Regions from separate parts of the Paenibacillus sp. Y568 genome, predicted to be linked through region 2. Evidence: riboswitches for the same ligand, from Rfam matches in the RefSeq annotation. Region 2 holds a riboswitch; each other region holds the start of a gene.
The links. A riboswitch is a leader RNA that binds a small molecule or an ion and turns the genes downstream of it on or off. The one in region 2 is predicted to bind cobalamin.
Positions count from the first base shown of each region.

Region 1: linked by a shared signal. The riboswitch ahead of AC1D7X_RS07125 (ABC transporter substrate-binding protein) and the one ahead of AC1D7X_RS05935 (anaerobic ribonucleoside triphosphate reductase) in region 2 are both predicted to bind cobalamin.
Region 3: linked by a shared signal. The riboswitch ahead of AC1D7X_RS11805 (S-layer homology domain-containing protein) and the one ahead of AC1D7X_RS05935 (anaerobic ribonucleoside triphosphate reductase) in region 2 are both predicted to bind cobalamin.

Region 1 is NZ_JCAIUM010000004.1:47,819-52,240, reverse strand. It holds gene AC1D7X_RS07135 (ABC transporter ATP-binding protein) at 1-387, opposite strand, end outside; gene AC1D7X_RS07130 (FecCD family ABC transporter permease) at 384-1,430, opposite strand; gene AC1D7X_RS07125 (ABC transporter substrate-binding protein) at 1,427-2,443, opposite strand; cobalamin riboswitch at 2,694-2,908, opposite strand; gene AC1D7X_RS07120 (histidine phosphatase family protein) at 3,002-3,601, opposite strand; gene cbiB (adenosylcobinamide-phosphate synthase CbiB) at 3,592-4,422, opposite strand, start outside.
Region 2 is NZ_JCAIUM010000003.1:175,093-179,514, forward strand. It holds gene nrdG (anaerobic ribonucleoside-triphosphate reductase activating protein) at 1-36, opposite strand, end outside; gene AC1D7X_RS05935 (anaerobic ribonucleoside triphosphate reductase) at 33-2,006, opposite strand; cobalamin riboswitch at 2,187-2,446, opposite strand; gene AC1D7X_RS05940 (MTH1187 family thiamine-binding protein) at 2,672-2,974, shown strand; tRNA gene AC1D7X_RS05945 (tRNA-Thr) at 3,049-3,120, shown strand; gene AC1D7X_RS05950 (hypothetical protein) at 3,367-4,284, shown strand.
Region 3 is NZ_JCAIUM010000007.1:107,463-111,884, forward strand. It holds gene AC1D7X_RS11795 (alpha/beta hydrolase) at 1-671, shown strand, start outside; gene AC1D7X_RS11800 (alpha/beta hydrolase) at 661-1,479, shown strand; cobalamin riboswitch at 1,597-1,795, shown strand; gene AC1D7X_RS11805 (S-layer homology domain-containing protein) at 1,953-4,422, shown strand, end outside.

The sequences.
Region 1 (4,422 bases), on a different contig from region 2:
CTGTAGCTGTAACATATCCATGACGTCATCAATAATAGTCTCAGCACTCTTTCCCCGATCTCGTCCGAGCCAGTCTTGAAATGGGAATCTACCCATTTCAATAATATCTCTAACGGGATAGTTAATGGCAGGAAGGCCATCCTGCTGAAGGACAGCCAACATCTGAGATAACTCTCGCCGACTATACTCCGAGACATGATGGCCTCGAATCATAAGTTCACCCGTGGATATCTTGTCGACTCCAGAGATTAATTGGAGTAGCGTTGATTTACCACTCCCATTTGGACCAATGATTCCCCACCACTCTCCTTCTTGTATGGAGCAGTTCACATCGATGAGTGCCATAAGCTCTCCGTAACATTTAGATACATTCCGCAACTCAATCATACCTTACCACCATTCCCTTGCTTCTTATTACGATATAACAAATATGCAAAGAAAGGTGCCCCAAGAAATGCCGTGACTACGCCTAGTGGAATCTCTGTTGGTGCAAGAATGGAGCGGGCAGCGGTGTCACACCACATGGTAAAGATCGCACCTCCTATTGCTGATAATGGAACGATGAGTCGATAATCAGGACCGGTAATGAGTCTAATCATATGCGGAATCACAAGACCTACAAATCCAATGACACCCGATACAGATACGGCAGCTGCTGTTAATAATGTCGATACAACTAACGTAATTAGCTTAATTCTCTCCACACGAAGACCCATATGTGCCGCCTGACGTTCTCCCAGTGCTAATAAATTTAAGGATCGTGCACTACTCCAAATGATGAGAAGCCCAATCAAAACGTATGGTAATAGCATTAAGGTATATGACCAGCCTCGGAAGCTGAGTCCTCCCATCGTCCAGAACAAGATTTCATTAATCGTCTCCTTCGACATCGCTGTTAGGAAGGATACTATAGCACCTAGAAAGGATTGCATCACTACGCCAGACAAGATCAGACTGTTAGTAGGAATCTTCCCCCCGTCTCGTGCCAGTGATAACACGCCCCATAGCGTCAATAAGCCCGTAACAAAAGCAACCAATGGCAGTGTCCAAGCACCTACAAGTGAATACTGTATGCCAAAGAATATGAGAACTGCAGCACCGACAGATGCACCTGAAGATACGCCAAGGGTGTAAGGATCAGCTAGTGGATTACGAAGTACACCCTGAAATCCAGAACCAGCAATAGCAAGAGCCGCTCCGACCAACATACCAAGGACAATTCGTGGTAACCGGACTTTGATCAATATTTGTTCAAAGGCAGGGCTCCAATTCGGAGTAATCGCATCACCAATCCATGGTGCCCTGTGCAATAGAATGGTTATAATATCTTTTACTGGGATCTCCACTGCCCCTATGCCAAGACAGAGTAGAAAACTCACGATAAGCAAGACTACCCCGAGTCCGCCATACCAAGCTAACTTTGTTCTCATGGCTTCATAAGTTCAGGATAAATAGCATTGGCAATGATCTTAAGTCCTTGTGTCACACGTGGACCCGTACGACTAATTAGACCATCATCTAATGCATATATATCATCATTCTTAATAGCCGTAATTTGATCCCATCCACTACGAGCTTTAATGACCTGGTCTAAGGTTTCTTTTGTATTCTCATCAATGACATTCTTCGAATATAGAATCACATCAGGATTATCATTAATAATTTTCTCTTCGCTAATTGCATTCCATCCCACTGTATCTGCAGCGACGTTAACACCCCCAGCTAGGGTGATTAACTCATCCAAAAATTCGCCATTTCCTACCGTCCAACCAAGCGAAAACTCCAAATATACTGTCTTTTTCTGTTCAGGTGTAAGTGATTTAACTACTTCCGTCACTTCATCGCGCTCTTGTTTCATTGTATCTACAACACGCTTTGCCTCTGCTTGACGATCGGTAATCTTACCCAATAATTCAATATTGGCAATGACCTCATCCACGGACTTCGCATCTGTCTTAAATGCTGGAATTCCTAAATCACGAAATTTCTCGTTAGCTTCAACATTCAAAGAAGTACCTGTAAGAACAAGATCAGGTTGTACCGCAATAATCGCTTCCTCATTCAGATTATATAAATCACCCATCTTAGGTTTGGATTTCGCAGCTTCTGGATAATCGTCATAATCAGAAACACCGACAATCTGTTCATCTAATCCTAGAGCAAATAATATTTCTGTCTCTGCTGTAGATATCGATATTAATTGATCCGGAGCCTCACTAAATGTAAAACTTTCGCCTGTCACATCTTTTACGGTAAGTGGATAGACCGTTCTCAACTCACTTGCCTGTTCTACAGGTGGAGTACCCTGTTCATTGACTATTGGTGCTGATTCCGTTACTTGCTTCGCTTCATTATTATTTCCACAAGCTGCGAGTGATAACGCTAGAATAATCGCTAGGGCACCCGAACTCCAATTCTTCCAATTCTTCCAATTCTGTTTCATTGTAATCTTTCTCCCCTATCTTCGTATTCCATAATTTACGAGACGCTCTCCATGTGATCTCAATGAATTGTCTTTACGAAGTCTTTGCATTCGCAACAAAAAAAACCTGATTTTCTTGTGTTAAGAAAGCATCAGGGGTTACGTTTATACGGGGTGTATGGTAACAGTCACCATGAGTTCCGCGGGCTATGTACCGAAATGAATCGGTGTACTTCCATAAGCCAAACGTAATCCCTTCCTCGAAGGACCGTCGTAATATACTCATAAGGCAGGTCTCCTGGCTCACAGGTTCGCTAATGTCCTCACCTTCCCATCCTGCTTGTCGCAGAACAGTGGTACATTAAGAACATCCCTGTTTCACAGTGGCGGGACCGCGTCGGAATTTCACCGACTTCCCTTTTAACTAGACGTTGAAGCACGCACGTATGGTGCACTTCTACCCTAGACCTCACAAGTTTATTATATTCATTTAAGGACAAGTCTTGCCTCTCTACTCAAAATTATAGGTTAAATAGAGTCACCTTACAATCTAATGTTAACAATACGCTATGGGATTCATCATAAGTGCCCTACCCATTGCCCCTCATGCAAGATCAATTTTAATGATAATAAGCTTCCCGGGTCAGCAGAGAAATCCCAGAACGTTGAACCTGGAATGGTCATACTTGCGAGTTGTCTGATAACCCCTCCATGCGTAACGATTAATATAGAAGACATACCCTTATCATCATTTTCTTCCTTTATGACACATGCCAGATTGTCCATAAAATCCACAAGGCGCTTCTGAAAGTGCCCCCATGATTCTCCTCCTGGAGGAGTTACGAGTTGTGGATTGTCTAACCATCCTCGATAATTATTCATATCTTTTAACTGATCGTAGGTATGCCCTTCCCACTCCCCAAAATCCATTTCTCGTAACCTTTCATCAAATGCTACGCTATCTATGGAAGTAGGATAGATCCATTGTAACGTTTCCCTACATCGCTTTAGATCACTACAGAATACCCTTTGAAACTTTCTTCCTTTAAGGGCTTCTTTCACTGGCAAAAGCTCTATTAATGACTCTTGGAGAATACCTATATCGGTATGCCCCAAATATCGTCTATCCTGATTCCATTGCGTTCTGCCATGACGGATACATATTAGTTCTAACTCCATAGCGTTCCACCTACACCCCATATCGTAAGTGTGCACAGCATGAGGAATAGTAATGAAGCGAGTATCATTAACCGTACGGTTGACTGAATATCCTCCTTAGCCATTGGACGAGAATACTCACCCATGTATGCACGAAAAGATAATACTCCATGGTACACGTTCTCACCTCCGAGCCGGATTCCTAAAGCTCCAGCTACAGCTGACTCCGGAAACCCACTGTTGGGACTGGGATGGAGCCGGGCATCATGTTTGATGGTACGATAAGATTTTTTGTAATCTAGAGACATCATCCAACTACTAACGACCAATAATACAGCTGTTATTCGAGCTGGGATAAAGTTCGCAATATCATCCAATCGTGCCGAAGCCCAACCTAGGTTGATATATTTCTCATTCTTATATCCAACCATGGAGTCCAAGGTATTGACCGCACGATAAGCCATGGCAAGTGGTGCTCCACCTATCAGGGCATAGAACAACGGTGACACAATAGCATCTACGATATTCTCTGCTACGGTCTCAACCGTTCCACGAACAATCTCAGGCTCTTCTAAATGTGCCGTATCTCTTCCAACAATCATTCCTAATGCTTGTCTTGCGGCAGGTCGATCACCTCGACTAAGATGACCATACACCTCCATACCCGCAGCTTTAAGTCCTTTCGTAGCTATGGTTGTAGCAATCAATATAACTTCTACTCCTGCTGACAACCAAGGATGAATCATATAGAGTCCTCTTAACAATGCCCACGTTATCACAAGAGAACCTCCGACGATAATAACTGGGAGTAGAATTCCTGCCATTTTCAATTGGACCGGTTG
Region 2 (4,422 bases):
ATTAATGGACTCAGGATAGTAGCCACAAATATTCATTGGTGTTTGACCCGATCTTGTACTTCGGCTTGCTTAGCTGCGTTAAAACGAGTCTGATAGTCACCCGTTAGGTAGCCGGTTACCCGGCGTAAGCGATACATAGGGATGTCTGATTCATGAGTTCCACATTGCGGACAAGTATCTCCGATGATGCCTTCATAGTGGCATGATCCGCAACGATCAATTGGATGATTAATACTGAAGTAGCTGATATTCTGTTGTAATGCATATTGCACTATTTTGAGAAAAGCACTCGGGTTGCTGCGTACATTTCCATCTAATTCAACATAAGAGATGGCACCTGCATTGCATAATTCATGAAAAGGAGCTTCAAGTGAAATTTTACGTGCAGCCGGTAGCTTATAATACACCGGAACATGAAAAGAATTCGTATAATATTCACGATCCGTTACACCCGGAATGGAACCAAATACTTCTCGATCCTTTTTAGTGAATTTACCTGACAATCCTTCAGCTGGAGTGGCCATCAAAGTGATGTTAAGGTCATATTCCTCACTCTTATCATCACAATAACGACGCATCGAAGAGATCAGAGCTAACGCCTTAGCATACACTTCATCGCTCTCAGCATGATGTTTACCATACATAGATTTCATACATTCGGCCAGACCAATGAATCCTATGGACAAGCTACCATGTTTCAAGCAATTTTCCACGGTATCGTCAGGATTAAGCTGTTCTCCACCTTCCCAGACTCCTTCACGCATCATGAAGTCGGAGGCTTTGGCAGGTTGTCGAGATTGAATCTTGTAGCGGTGTAGAAGACCATCAAGAGCAATATTTAAGAAATGATATAAATCTTGATAGAACCCTTCTTCATTAGGTGTTGTGCGGCCATTGACCATACCGTGTTGAATGCCTAATTTAACAAGATTAATCGTATTAAAGGAAAGATTGCCCTTACCTGCCAAGTGATTACGCCCATGTCGATCTGCAAGAACGCGAGTGCGACAACCCATTGTAGCAAATTCGGTGTTAGGATCAGTCGGATCATAATACTGCAAGTTGAAAGGAGCATCAATGTTAGCGAAATTAGGATACAAACGTTTCGTTGAACATTCGATTGCCTTTAAGAAAAGATGATAGTTTGGATCTTCTAGCGATTGATTAATACCCCGTTTACATTTGAAAATTTGAATAGGGAATACAGGTGTTTCTCCATTACCGAGTCCGTTCATTGTTGCGCTGAGTAAGCTGTCAATAATCATGTGTCCCTCAGGGGAGGTGCAGGTGCCATAATTGATACTAGTGAATGGAATCTGCCCACCAGCACGACTAGACATCGTATTTAGATTATGAATTAAACTCTCAGCAGCTTGGAGGCATTCTGTCTTCGTCTCTTGCATGGCAAAAGCGTAAGAATGGGGGTGAGAAACGGATAACGTTATATTATCTATAGTGATGTCTTGTTCTTCTATGGAATGATTCTCATTGAAGTATTGTACCCCTTTATTAAAATGCTTCGCAAATGACATGGCGACATATGGAGCCAAATCATGATCCAATTTGCTCCCTGAAACTCCACCATATTGAGAATTCTGCTGACATTGAAATATTATCGCAACTAAGGCCATAGCGGTTGAGATCGACTTCGGGGAACGGACGCTGCCGCTTCCTGTACTAAAGCCTCGCGCTAGGAGTTTGTCGAATGGGATGAAGATACAATTCGTACTTCCTACCGCATATTGATCAAGGTCGTGCACATATAGATCATTATGATCCACAGCAGCCATGAGTTGTTCAGGTAATATGTAATATCTGGCGTACCATTTAGCATATTCGCTACCGAATTTACCTATTTTCCCTGAAAAGCTTTCTCCATTCAGGTTGGCGTTCTCACGTAGCATCTCTACATTAAGACTCTCTGAAATATCGTGCCCAAGACTTGCTACCTCTCGTAACATTACCTCTGCTTCAGAGGTGCGATTTCTTGATTCCATAAGTACCATTGAACTGATTCCACCCTTCGGTTAAGAAATGCCATGATTGTCGCGTCATGTTGTATTCCATCTGACAATCCATCAGACAAAAAAAGCACTCCTAGGAGGTTGCTCAGGACATGCTACTATATTCTCCTGGTTACAAAACCGAAGTGAAAAGTAACAATTCCTATGTCCTCGTAGGATTTGTTGAATTATGTCGAACAGGCAGGTCTCCTGACTCTCTCAAGTAAACGACCCTTGTCCATTTAGGAGGTAATCGTTTAAGCGACACTAGCGCCTTCCCATAAGTTTGTGCTCACAGTGGCAATTGCCGTGTCTATTGGTCTGCAATATGCAGGTCAATTCTTGAGTTACAGTGGCGGGACCGTGATGGATTTGCACCATTCTTCCCTTTTAAGATCCGTATGTGATGTACCAACCGGATCACCTGTTTTTACTATATTTAGTATTGTTATATAAATCTAACTCAATATATTGTGTTTGTAAACAGTCGATTATGAAATAATATCTATAAAAAAGTGTGAAACTTTTCCCAAGCCCGCTACCACTAACCTTTGGAGTGTTTTGATTTGTGATATGAAATTTTTGTGTCTTCATTTTGCTAAATATTTGCGAGTTGGCTAGAATAAGAACATATAAATAATTATAAATAGCTTTGGAGGTATGATGAGATGGCAATAGCTGAAGTTACTATTATTCCGATTGGAACGCAGACGACAAGCCTAAGTGCTTACGTTGCGGATATGCAACGGGTTCTAAAGGAACAGCAAGGTATAACGTATGAACTAACATCCATGAGTACAATTATTGAGGGGCCTCTTGAATTAGTATGGAAAGCTATAGCTACATTACATGAATCTCCATTCCTAGCGGGAGCAGAGCGGGTCTCAACTTCGGTGAAATTGGATGATCGTCGTGATAAATTTTCTTCTAGTGCACAGAAATTACAGTCTGTTCAGGATAAGTTAAAGTAGGATCTATCTACCAGAGCATATAATGTGAATTAGCAGTACAATAATCATTGTGTAAAGGCAAGTTAGGTTCTTAGGCTGGTGTAGCTCAGGGGTAGAGCAACGCACTCGTAACGCGTAGGCCGGGGGTTCAATTCCCTTCACCAGCATTTTTGAGAAGGCTTACGGGGCGCGGTTTTCCGGTTGTGCGGAGATCGCGTTTTATTTATGTCTTTTTATAATGTCCCTATAAGGAGTTTGGAGACTACAGCAATTGGATAAATGAACAACCCTTTTCTGACTAATATTAAACACTCTTTCCCCGCCTCTAGTCCAGTAATTTACTAGTCCACAGACCGGTGTTATTAATTACCTAATATTGTATAATAATGACAACGTAACATCGTGAGACTGAAATGCAGGACTATCAAATGAAGGAGCGATTATTTAATATGGGGATCCATTATAAGCCAATGCTGATTGCAGCATTCGTATTCGTAGGTTTGTTGTCTGGCTGTACGAATAATACCGAAACGATTCAGAGCGGAATTGGTGAAGCAGTAGAAGGGATTAGGGATAAAGTACAAGATACAGCCTTAGATTTGAGTGATGAGTTGAAGAGGAATGGCATTCACCAAGAGATTTCATACACACAAGAGGTGGATAATTCAGTATCGGCACTTCAGGTGGACCATGAGGTAGGTAACATTGTGGTGAAAGGAACTTCTGGTGATAAGATTAACGTGACTGCTACAATTTGGTCTCTAGACAAATCATCCCGTGATGATAAATATCAAGAGATCATGGATCACGCGGAAATTGCTGTCGTTGTAAATGGAGATCAGTTAGAGGTCGTTACACATCCTAAGGGGAATGAGAAGCTTAATATGTGGAAGTGGGCAAAGAAAGAGTATGGATTCTCAAACTTCAGTATTGATTATGTGATAGAGATACCAGATCGGGTTAAAAATTATGACATCTTCAGTGAAGTTGGTGAGATTAATTTAAGTAACCTGAGAGGTGTATATGATGTTCATAATAACGTGGGTTCAGTAAGTATCGAAGGAGCTCACATTGAAGGGAAATCTAGTATAGTATCCGAAACGGGTAGTCTTCAACTGGGTATTGATCAAATGAAAGAAGATAGTAGTCTCAAAGTGAAGACAGAAGTAGGTGCCATTGTTGCGAACCTGGCTGAATCCCTTCAATGTAGTCTGGAGACGAAGACTGAGGTGGGTAGCATCACAGGAGTTTCTAAAGGGAAAAGCGACATCAATGGCGGCGGTCCACTGTTGTCACTAACGTCCTCTGTCGGTTCAATTACGGTGAATTAGGCGTTTAAATCGATATTCATTAAAGGATATATCAATAAAGACATATAAATATATTGACAAAGTCATCCATTTGGATGGCTTTGTTCGTTTTTGAGAATAAGTAATTACAATAATTGCGTAATATTGAGATATAGAGAG
Region 3 (4,422 bases), on a different contig from region 2:
ATCCCGTTGTCTATGTACAGGATGAGGGGGAAGTTGTACTCAGAGGATTCAATTATATTGACCATTTAGTAATGACCAAGCAACTACCCGAAATAATCTTTGTAGGGATAAAGCCGCATAATCGCAGTATGGATTATACACCATGGGAAGCGCCATCACTTGTACCGGGCTTGCAAGATTTCGGTGGGGGAGCACAGGAATATTTAAAGGTTCTTGTCCATGAAATTATACCGTATATAGATGCTAATTATCGAACGATGTCAGGACCTGAGCATACAGGGATTGCAGGTTGTTCCTTGGGCGGTCTTGTCTCCATGTATGCTTACTACCAATACCCTCAAGTGTTTGGAAAAATTGCACTCATCTCGGCTTCCTTCTGGTATGAAAATGTTCTGTCATTTATGGATAAGGAGACCATTTCAGCGACAAATCATCGCATATATATGTATGTCGGGGAGCTGGAAGGGATCTACAAGACGAATATACAACGCGGCATGGTCATGCATACGAAGGAAGCACATGCCCTATTGCTCGATAAGGGTTTTCCACCAGATCAACTGACATTTGAAACCGATCCGAGAGGTACTCATGACGATTTCTTCTTCACACCTTATTTTATTAGAGGAATGATGAGGTTATTTAGTGAAGGAGAGATCATAGATGAACGATAATCCTATACGCTCAACCTTCACGATCCCAGGAGCAGAGCAATGGAATCTGACCAGTGATGCAGGTGAACATTACCGAGTGATGATCTGGGTACCACCAACGATAGCTCCGGAGAATGGATTTCCCGTTATTTATATGTTAGATGGTAATGCAGCCTTTGGTACGATGACCGAGACAGTTCGCCTGCTCAGTATGGGACCTTATCGGATAGAGCCATCTATAGTGGTTGGCATCGGTTATGATACGGATCAACCACTCGATACACCACGAAGATTTAATGATTATACCATCTATGCGAGTGATGATGAATTACCTCCGCGTAAGGACGATTCACCTTGGCCAGTAACGGGAGGTGCAGAACGTTTCTTATTGTTCATAGAACAAGAACTTAAACCTTTCATTGAACAAATATATGCAATTAATCGAGATCAACAAACGTTGTTTGGACATTCGCTCGGTGGATTTTTTGTCTTGTATACATTGTTTATGAAGGGCGAAGCTTTTCAAAATTATGTTGCGGGTAGTCCGTCGATCTGGTGGAAGAATGGATATATCGTCCCTTATGTGGATAATCTGAGCGAGAGTGCACAGCTTACTCCTTTGAAATCGTCACTCTATATCGGTGTAGGGAGCCAAGAGAAACCTCATATGATTCAGGATGCAAGGCTCATGTATGAACGCTTGAGTCAGGCAGACATTCCTGGCTTCCACGTTGAGCATCGCTGCTTCGAAGATGAAGGGCACCTTTCAATTATGGCTCCTCTGATTGGTAGGGCGATACGTTTTGCAGAAAATAGGAATCATCGATAATATATAGCATCTAAGAAGAGAGCTGATTCCTGTACTTACCAGAAGTCAGCTCTGTTTTAATTTAAGAATGAAAATATTAACATGACAAAAGAGCCTATATTAGATATGATGTTCAAGAATTGAATATTAGAAACAGGTGCCAATTATGCAGTTCGTCGAACTGAACATGAATTGGTTAAAAGGGAAGTGGGTGTAAATCCCACGCGGTCCCGCCGCTGTAATAGAGGAGTCCTTACAAGAAACCACTGGGAAACTGGGAAGGGTGTAAGGGTGTTGATACTTAAGCCAGAATACCTGCCTGTTTTTGTTACACCATTAACTCTACGATGGATAGAAGGTGTTTATTAGTGCATGCTAATTTTAGCTGTTTACTATATATAAACCTCTTAACTTTTCTAGTTGAGAGGTTTTTTTGTTGTGTTAGTTCTACAGAAGGTTGCTAATTTGAGTGAAATGAAAGGGAGATGATACAAATGAGAAATAATAAATTCATAGCTTGGTTACTAATCGTATGTATATTTATATCTACGGTTGCAACCAGTATGACCGTGTCTTATGCGGATACGGGGGGTGCAGAATCTAGTAATTCATTAACAAATGGAGATTATTTCAGCGATCAAACAGCTGTAACAAGTGATGTATACACAGATTTCATACCCAAGATGAATAGGTTAAGTGTACAAAGCACTTTAAACGCTACTCTATCAGCAAAAGAACAGTTAGATAACAATCTAGCTTATATTCTTAAAACTGTAACTAACCCTACCCTTGGAACAGGCGGCGGAGAATGGTCTATCCTTTCTTTAGCAAGAGCTAATTATACCGTTCCTGATGACTATTACGAGAACTACTACAACAATGTTGTTAAAGTATTGCAGAATGCGAATGGCGTACTACATAAAGTGAAATATACAGAGCATTCAAGGGTAATATTGGGATTAACCTCTATTGGTAAAGGTGTTATCGATGTGGGTGGTTACAATCAACTTGAAAAGCTAGCTGATTACAGCACAGTTATTAAACAAGGTATTAATGGACCCATTTTTGCTCTTATAGCACTAGACAGTAATCATTATGATATACCGATCGTTGCAGGTGTAAAAACACAGACTACGCGAGATATGCTGATCGATTATATTTTGGCAAAAGAGATTAGTGGTGGAGGATGGGCATTAAGCGGTAAAGTTCCAGATCCTGATGTCACCGGAATGGCAATACAAGGACTTACGCCATATTATGAGACGCGTCAAGATGTAAAAGAGGCAGTGGATCGAGCGATTGTATGGTTATCCCAAGCGCAAAAAGATGAGGGTGGCTATGCAAGTTGGGGAAGTATTAATAGCGAAAGTATTGCACAGGTTGTTGTAGCTTTAACGGGTCTAGGTATCGATCCACATACGGATTCAAGGTTTATTAAAAATGGCTATTCTACTATAGATGCCTTGCTATCATTTGCTGTTCCTGAAGGCGGGTTTATGCACGTTAAACCGGGAGCATCAGGTAATGGTGGGGCTGTAGCGGGTAAAGTAGACGGTATGGCTACGGACCAAGGTACTTTTGCTCTAGTGGCCTATGATCGATTTGTGAATGGTCAACAAGGTCTCTATGATATGACAGATGTACAAGGGAAACAACCGGAATTGCCACCGGCAACACCAGAGGTGCCACCGGCAACACCAGAAGTGCCACCAGTGACACCAGAAGTGCCGCCAGTGACACCAGAAGTGCCGCCTGTAACACCAGAGGTACCGCCAGTAACACCAACTCCTGAACTGAAATCTTATGTAACTCTATCTGTAGATAAGCTTACGATAAACAAGGGCGATGTTGTTGCAGCTATAAGAGTTGAATTACAACCGGGTGACACGGCTTGGACCGTATTAAAAAGAGTGCTTGATAAACGTAATATAGGTTACAATTTTTCTTGGACTGAAAAATATGGAAGTATCTATATGGAATCCATTGCGGGTGATGGAGAATTTGACCATGGTAGCGGCAGTGGCTGGATGTATAATGTCAACGGCTGGTATCCCAACTATGGAGCGAGTCAATATATTTTGAATGATGGGGATTATGTACAGTGGCGTTATACGACTGATCTAGGTACAGATTTAGGTGAAGACCTTAGCCAATGGGATCAGACTTCCGAAGGTCAACTATCGGTAGGTCAAGGAATCGTTATTCAATCTGATGACAAAACACCAGTTATCAATGTGCCTAAGGATATCTCCATGGACTATACGCTGAACATATTAAAGGAACTTAAAAATACCACGAATATCACGATTAACATTCCAAATGTTCAATCGAAAGTGTTGCTTAATGTAGCAGATGTCAAAGACGATATTCCAATGATTACGGTAGTAAAAGGGGATACATCGGTTGTTATCGAGAAAGGAACTCAACTGAAAACGGGAGATCCTAAGATTGAACTTATGACATCAGCTGACACGAACACTACAACCATACCAAATCTTATTAAAGGAACACTGAAAGAAAATGAAAAGTTAGAAAAATTGAATCAAGTCTTCGTGATGGGAAATGGTTCTAATCAAGCGCTATTTGATAAACCTGTTACCTTTATCTTCAAAGGTGGCAAAGAGCAACTTCCAGGGTTCATAGAAGGCAATACATTTACACCAATTACGATGTATAACACGGAAGAGAACGGGATCCAAGCGACAAAAGGGAATGTGAAGCAAACTTATTCCTTTATTAAGGGCAACGATCTCTATTTAAAAACAAATGTGATGACAACCTTTGTGTCGTATACCGTTAGCAAATTTAATGTGGTGAATCCTGTTGATGTGGTAAACCCAATAGATTTGAAAAAAATATATACAGATGCCAATGTCATCTCCTTATGGGCGTATGAAGCTATTGGTGTGGCAACGCAGAACGGGTTTATTCAAGGGAATAATGGGAAGTTTAATCCGAAATCTA